One region of the Rhizobium changzhiense genome, then DNA from elsewhere that is predicted to be linked to it. Evidence: riboswitches for the same ligand, from Rfam matches in the RefSeq annotation. Region 1 holds a riboswitch; the other holds the start of a gene.
The links. A riboswitch is a leader RNA that binds a small molecule or an ion and turns the genes downstream of it on or off. The one in region 1 is predicted to bind thiamine pyrophosphate.

Region 1 (3,661 bases):
GCAAGCACGTCAGGGCTCTCGTCGCTGTCGAGATGGCCGCCCTTGACCAGCACCGCGGCCGGGCCAAGCGCCCGCAGGCGCTCGGCCTGTTCCGCCATCTCAGCGCGGTTTGTCGCCACCGGCTGGTGCAGCAGGGCGGCGGCTTCGGGCAGGTTCGGGGTCAGCAGTGTGGCAAGCGGCAGCAGCCGGCGGGTCAGCACGTCGACCGCTTCAGGCGCCAGTAGAGCGGCTCCACCCTTGGCGATCATGACCGGGTCGATAACGATCGGAATGTCGCGGTGGTCAGTCAGCGCACCGACAACGGCGTCGGCGATGCCGGCATTGGCGATCATGCCGATCTTGACGGCATCGACGCGCACGTCGGCAAAGACGGCATTGATCTGATCGGCGACGAATTGCGGCGGCACCAGATGCACGCCGCTGACGCCTTGCGTGTTCTGCGCCGTCAGCGCGGTCAGCACCGCCATGCCGTAGACGCCGCGGGCGGAAAAGGCCTTGAGATCGGCCTGGATGCCGGCGCCGCCGGAGGGATCGGAGCCGGCGATCGAGAGAACATTGCGGATCATGCGCGGACCTTTCGAATTTCTGCAGCGATGCGGCGCGTAGCGGCTTCCGGATCGGGCGTGCCGCAGATGGCTGAGACGACGGCAAGCCCCCGGGCGCCCGCGGCGAACACTTGGGCGACATGATCCGCCTTGAGCCCGCCGATCGCGACTGATGGCACTGGCGAGGCCTTTACCAGCCTTGCAAGTCCGTCAAAGCCGATCGGCTGCTTGTGATCGGCCTTGGTCGGTGTCGCAAACACCGGCCCGACGCCGGTGTAATCGACGAGATCAGGATCGACCGCATTAGCAAGCGCCTCGCTCTCGACCGAAAGGCCGAGGATCATCTCGGGGCCGACCATCGCGCGCGCTCTCATCGCATCCATGTCTTCCTGGCCGATATGCAGGCCGTCCGCGCCGATGGCGATTGCCGCCTCGACGTCATCGTTGACGATGAGGAGGGCGCCGGTCCCATTCAGCGCCTGTTTCAAGGCGCGGCCGGTCTCGACCATCTTGATGGTGCCGGCGTGTTTGTCGCGCAACTGCACCATGGTCGCACCGCCGGCAACGGCAAGGCGCGCGGTTTCGACCATGCCGATCCCGGCACAGAGATCGGGGTCGAGGACGAGATAGAGTGAAAGGTCGAAAGCCTTCATGCGGCCGATATCCTTGCCCTGGCGTCAAGCGTTTCGGCGTCGAGCGCGGCCAGCGCATCGAGGAAGCGCCAGGAGAAGGAGCCGGGGCCAGCCGCCCCAAGTGCTGCCTCCTCGCCGGCGATGGCGAAGGTTGCAAGTGCTGCGACCGTCGCGCCGAAGATATCCTCAGGCGCCGTCGCGGCAAAGGCGCCGACGAGGCAGGTCAGCGAGCAACCGAGTGCGGTGACCTGAGGCATCAAGGCCGATCCGCCTTCGATGCGCACGGCCCGCTCGCCGTCGGTGACGAAATCCAACGCGCCGGTAACGGCAACCACCGCCCGCTGCCGCTCAGCCAGCCATCGCGCCGAACCCTCCGCCTGCTCGACCGGATCGCGGCTGTCGACGCCCTGGCCGCGGCTCTCTCCGCCGGCAAGTGCGATGATCTCGGAGGCGTTGCCGCGGATGATCGTGGGCTTGAGGGCCAGCAGTTCGGCGACCGCATTGCGGCGGAAGGCCGTCGCATAATGCGCGACCGGATCGAGCACCCAGGGCTTGCCGGCTGATGTCGCCGCCTTCGCAGACGCCTGCATGCCGTCGATCCATTGCGTCGACAGCGTGCCGATATTGATTGTCACAGCACTGGCGATCCCGGCGAATTCGCCGGCTTCTTCAGCGGCATGCACCATGGCGGGGGAGGCGCCGGCGGCAAGCAGCACATTTGCGGCGATGTTCATGGCGACGTAATTGGTGATGCACTGAACGAGCGGCGGCTTCTCGCGCATCGCCTTCAGCATAGCTCCTGGTGTGGTCCTGGTCTGCATATGGCCCCTTTCAGGCGGGGGCGGGCACGGGGCGGTTCGTGCGGGCAGTGCCGCGGCCCCGAGCGACTCCCTCCGCCGGCATTATCCGGTTCAGGTTCGAAGGGTGCTTCTCAGCCCGTCTGTCGACGAACGCCCCTGTCTCTCATCGCGATTCTTTTCGCAGAGAACGGAGGTGATGTCATCCCGAAAATGATCGACGCGGCGCAACGATTGTCGACGATTTGAGAAAGGCGATCAGCCGACGATCTGGCCAGCCGCCGCCGACATCCTCCTTCGCGACATTTTAGTCATGTCTCAGTCCTTCAGTCACGCATGCGCTTCCCTGCCACGGTAGACCTCCGGATCGGGGATTGGAACCGCGGCGATCAGTGCGCGGGTGTAGTCATCCCTTGGATTCTCGAAGATATCCCGCCGTGTGCCGGTTTCGATGATGCGGCCGGCGCGCATGACGGCGACGTTGTGCGACATGCGCTCGACCACCGCCATGTCGTGGGAGATGAAGAGATAGGCGAGCCCCATCGTTTCCTGCAGTTCGAGCAGCAGGTCGAGCACCCGGGCGCGGACGGAGACGTCAAGCGCTGCGACGCTTTCGTCGGCGACGATCAGCTTCGGCTCCAGCGCGAGCGCCCGGGCGATGCAGATGCGCTGGCGCTGGCCGCCTGAAAATTCGTGGGGATAGCGCGTCGCCGCATCAGGCGTCAGGCCGACCCGGCGCAGCAGTTCGGCGACGCGGTCCTGCCGTTCGCTGTGGTTGCCGATGCCGTGGATGATCATCGGTTCGCCGATCGCCTTGCCGACGGCCATGCGCGGGTCGAGCGAGGCATAGGGATCCTGGAAGATCATCTGCGCCGAGCGGCGCACGGGCCGCATCTCGCGCTGGCTGAGGCCGGCGATATTGCGGCCGTCGATCAGGACGTTGCCCTTGAAGGGGATGAGACCGAGGGTGGCCTTGCCCGTCGTCGATTTGCCGGAGCCGCTTTCGCCGACGAGACCGAGCGTTTCACCCGGCAGGATATCGAAGGAAACGCCATCGACGGCCGCAACCGGCGGCTTGCCCTTGAAAAACCGGCTTGCGGCATTGCCGTAGGTGACTGTGAGGTCGCGCACGTTCAGGACCGGCGTGCGGTCCGGATGGAGTGTCTCGACGGCGCGCTGGGTGATGCGCGGCGGACGGTCGGTGCCGGCAAGCGCGCCGAGCCGCGGGACGGCGGCCAGCAATTGCTGGGTATAGGCCTCCTTCGGCCTCTGGAAGACGGCAAGCGCCGTTCCTTGCTCGACGATCCTGCCATTCTGCATGATGACGACGCGATCGGCCATTTCGGCGACGACGCCCATGTCGTGGGTGATGAGGATGATCGAGGCGCCGAATTCGCGCTTCAACTCGCGCATCAGCCTGAGGATCTGCGCCTGTACGGTGACGTCGAGCGCTGTCGTCGGCTCGTCGGCAATCAGCACCTTCGGCCGGCAGGAGAGCGCCATGGCGATCATCACGCGCTGGCGCATGCCGCCGGAAAGCTCGTGCGGATATTGCTTCAGCCGCCGGGCCGGCTCGGTGATCTGCACGGCATCGAGCATCTTCAGGGCCACCGCCTCGGCATTGTCGCTGCCCTGGTGCGCGCGGATTGCCTCGGTCAGCTGGTTGCCGACCGACATGACCGGGTTC
Region 2 (3,661 bases), on a different contig from region 1:
GCGCTGACGACGACGGCGGCGAGCACGAGATCGGGACGGAAATTGTTCTTGGCGTTGAGAATATAAATGCCGAGGCCGCGGGCGGCGCCGGCATATTCGGCAAAGATCGCGCCGACGACAGCATAGGTGATCGAGATCCTGAGGCCGGCGAAGAAATAGGGCAGCGAGGAGGGAAGCCGGGCCAGGCGGAAAATGCGCCAGCGGCTCGCCTTCATCGAATTCAGCAATTCGGCGATGTCGCGGTCGGTCGATTCATAGCCCTGCAGCAAGGCGACGAGCAGCGGAAAGAAGGTGACGAGCGCCACCAGCAGGACCTTCGGCAACAGGCCGAAGCCGAACCAGAGGACGACGAGGGGCGCGATCGCCACCAGCGGCAGGGTCTGGCTGGCGATGAAGATCGGCAGCAATGCCCGGCGCATGAAGGGCATGAAATCCATAAGGATCGATGAGACGAAGGCGAAGGCTAGCGACAGCGCGAAACCGCCGACTGTCGCGCCGAGCGTCGGCCAGGTGTTTGATATCAGCGCCTCGCGGTTCAGCCAGCCCTGAATGACGATGCGTGACGGCGCCGGCAGGATGGAAGGTTTGATGCCGGAAAGATCGACATAGAGTTCCCATGCTGCCAAGAAGACGCAGCCGGCGAGTAAGGCAGGTATTCCCCGGTAGAGAGCCGCGCGAAGCGCGGCAAGGCGCGAAACCAATGGTGGTGACGGTGTCATCGGCGTTCGATTCACGCTTTCGTCGGGCTATTGGCAGACATCGTGATGTCGAGGGTCACATGCCCGTCGGGGTCGCCGAAGCGATAGAAGGCCTCGCGAATGGTTGCGAAGACGGCGCCGGCATCGCCAGAAAGCCTGGTGCAGAAATTCTTGGCGCGGTCGAAGGTGCCGGAACGTTTCAGAAAGTCGATGCAGCCATAGATCTCGTCCATATGGCTGCCGGTTCCCATGACGTAGAGCGAGAATTGCGCAGCGGTCGGCTGCCCGGTCTCGGCGGTGGTTTCAACGGCGGCAAGTGCGGCTGTTATACGATCGGCAAGCGGTTCTGCTTGGCCAAGGGAGGGGTTGCTGCCGCAGATGGCGTCGTCGGGCTCGCCCGGGCAGCCGCGTGAAACAGCAGCGGACAATACGCAATGCTCGCCGGTTTTTGCGGCGGCGACGAAAAGATCGTGCATGGCGGCGAAGAGAATGTCAGGCGGGCCGACCAGCAGTGTGGAGATGTCGTCGATCTCGATGCGCAGCCGGTCGCGATAGGGATCCAGCGCCTTGACGGCATCGAGAATGATGCCGACGAAATTGTCGGACATCGGATAGAGTGACACTTGTGCGCCTGAGAACATCTGAACCTCGCTCCGCTGGCATTACCCAGATCAGCTTTGAAGGGTCCAGAGGCTTGCGCCTCACATCTCAGCCCCGGCAATACGGAGCTCCCCTGTTATTTGCGCGGAAACTATCACCGGGGTTTTCTCCCCGCAACCGCAAAATCGCGATCCCGTCCGTGCGGCCGGAATGAACCGGATGTGACGGAAAACACCCGGGCGGAGGATCTGCCCGGGTGTTCCCAAAGGTTCCGTACCTGCCGGGAACGGAACCGGAGCCCTTCGTCTCAAGCGGCGATATCGGCGTAGGGATGATCACCGCGCGCGGCAATGAGCGCCCGCGTCCACCATTCCAGCCGCGCCATCATCCGGTCGAGCGTGTGCAGAGCGTCGCTCGGATCGTCAAGCCGTCCGGCGACGTCGAAGCGGCTCCATGGCGCGGAAAAGCTGACCGAATCGCGGACGGTGACGGCATGGAGTTCCGCAAAGACGAGCCGTAATTGCTCGACCGCGCGCAAGCCACCGGAGATGCCGCCATAGGAAACAAGGCGACCGGCTTGCCCTGCCAGGGCTCGAAAAACAGATCGATGGTCGATTTCAACGCGGCGCTGAAGCTGTGATTGTATTCCGGCGTGACGATGATGAAGGCGTCGGCCATGCCGAGCCGCCCGGCGAGCCTGTCGATTTCGGGGTGCGCCATGTCACGGTCGGGCGGCAGCGCAAAATCCAGTGGATCGATGATGTCGATATCGAATTGCGGGAAGCGGACGAGCTCCTGCGTCAGCCATTTGACCACCCGGTCGCAGATGCGGCCCTTTCTTGTGCTTCCGTAGATCACCGCCAGCCTGATGGATGTTTTCATGCGCCGCTCCTTCTCGCGATTGGGCTTTACGATTGCTGGAGCAAGGCTTATAAAACCTCAACTAATCTTGAGGTCAAGAGGTAATGGATACAATTCCGGCAACGCCGCTCGGCAAGCTCCTGACGGTCGGCGAAGTGGCGGAGCGCAGCGGCCTGGCCGTCTCGGCGCTGCATTTTTACGAGACCAAGGGGCTGATCTCGAGCATCCGCTCCCGCGGCAATCAACGGCGCTATGGGCGCGATGTGCTTCGCCGGCTCGGCATCATCAAGGTGGCGCAGCGTGTCGGCATTCCGCTTTCGGAAATCCAGGCGGCGTTCGAGTCCCTGCCGCAGGGGCGCACGCCGACCGTCGCCGATTGGCAGACGCTGTCGGCGCTGTGGAAGGATGATCTCGACGCGCGAATCAGGCGGCTTAGCCTGCTGCGCGACCGTCTGACCGGCTGCATCGGCTGCGGCTGCCTGTCGATCGAAAGCTGTCCGTTGCGCAATCCCTGCGACCGGCTCGGCAAGGAAGGGCCGGGCGCGCGGCTTCTGGAGACCGAAAACTAACCCCTGGCCTCACCAGGAAAGATCGATACGCGCCTTTCTTTCAGTCGGCGCGCTCATATGTTAAGGGCGAATGACACAACCGGCGGCACTGTCCGCGAGGAGGACGGCTTCGTGTTCCATCCCAGACTGTTCGAAAATCGCAATGTCGTAGTGACTGGCGCCGGCCGCGGCATCGGCCTTGAAGTGGCCCGGCAGTTCCTGGACTGCGGCGCGAAGGTGATCGTCCATACCGGGCGCAAGCCGGGACGCGACCTGCCGGATTTCCTGCTGACGGCTGAATCCGAAAGACGGGCGCTGCTGCTTAATGCCGATTTCTCCGCGGTCGGTGGGGCAGCGCAATTTGCCGAGGATGCTCTCGCCTTCTTTGATAAGGTCGATGTGCTCGTCAACAATGCCGGCACCATGCTTGGCCGTTTTCCCGCTGCCACGCTCACCGACGCAGAATATGAGGCGGTCGTGCGGCTCAACCAGACATCGGTCGTGGCGCTGACGCGGGCGCTGTTGCCGGCATTGAAGGCGGCTGAAGGCGCAGCCATCGTCAACACGGTTTCGATTTCGGCGCTGACCGGCGGCAGCCCCGGCTCTTCGATCTATTCGGCCTCGAAAGCCTTCGTTGCAACCTATTCCAAGGCGCTTGCCCGTGAGCTTGCACCGGACGGAATCCGCGTCAATTGCGTGTCGCCAGGAACGATCGAGACGGATTTCCATGAGCGCTATTCCTCCCGCGAAAAGCTGGAGCAGACGAGAAAGTCCATCCCCCTGCAGCGGCTCGGCACGGCGGAGGATTGTGCTCCCGCCTATCTGTTCCTGGCGGCTCCCGCCCTCTCGGGTTACATCACCGGACAGGTGATCGAGATCAATGGCGGTCAGCTTATCTGCTGATTTACTTGGACCTTTTTTGGCATTTCTTCATTTTGACCAATTCGCTTCTGC

Region 2: linked by a shared signal. The riboswitch ahead of G9X68_RS24730 (YkoF family thiamine/hydroxymethylpyrimidine-binding protein) and the one ahead of thiM (hydroxyethylthiazole kinase) in region 1 are both predicted to bind thiamine pyrophosphate.

Annotation. Positions count from the first base shown of each region.
Region 1 covers NZ_JABFCQ010000006.1:133,995-137,655, forward strand. Annotated here, with positions in the region: gene thiD (bifunctional hydroxymethylpyrimidine kinase/phosphomethylpyrimidine kinase) at 1-566, opposite strand, end outside; gene thiE (thiamine phosphate synthase) at 563-1,198, opposite strand; gene thiM (hydroxyethylthiazole kinase) at 1,195-1,998, opposite strand; TPP riboswitch at 2,049-2,145, opposite strand; gene G9X68_RS26005 (dipeptide ABC transporter ATP-binding protein) at 2,305-3,661, opposite strand, start outside.
Region 2 covers NZ_JABFCQ010000005.1:391,698-395,358, forward strand. Annotated here, with positions in the region: gene G9X68_RS24725 (ABC transporter permease) at 1-719, opposite strand, end outside; gene G9X68_RS24730 (YkoF family thiamine/hydroxymethylpyrimidine-binding protein) at 731-1,339, opposite strand; TPP riboswitch at 1,330-1,443, opposite strand; partial or broken gene G9X68_RS24735 (NADPH-dependent FMN reductase) at 1,606-2,180, opposite strand; gene soxR (redox-sensitive transcriptional activator SoxR) at 2,264-2,728, shown strand; gene G9X68_RS24745 (SDR family NAD(P)-dependent oxidoreductase) at 2,840-3,610, shown strand.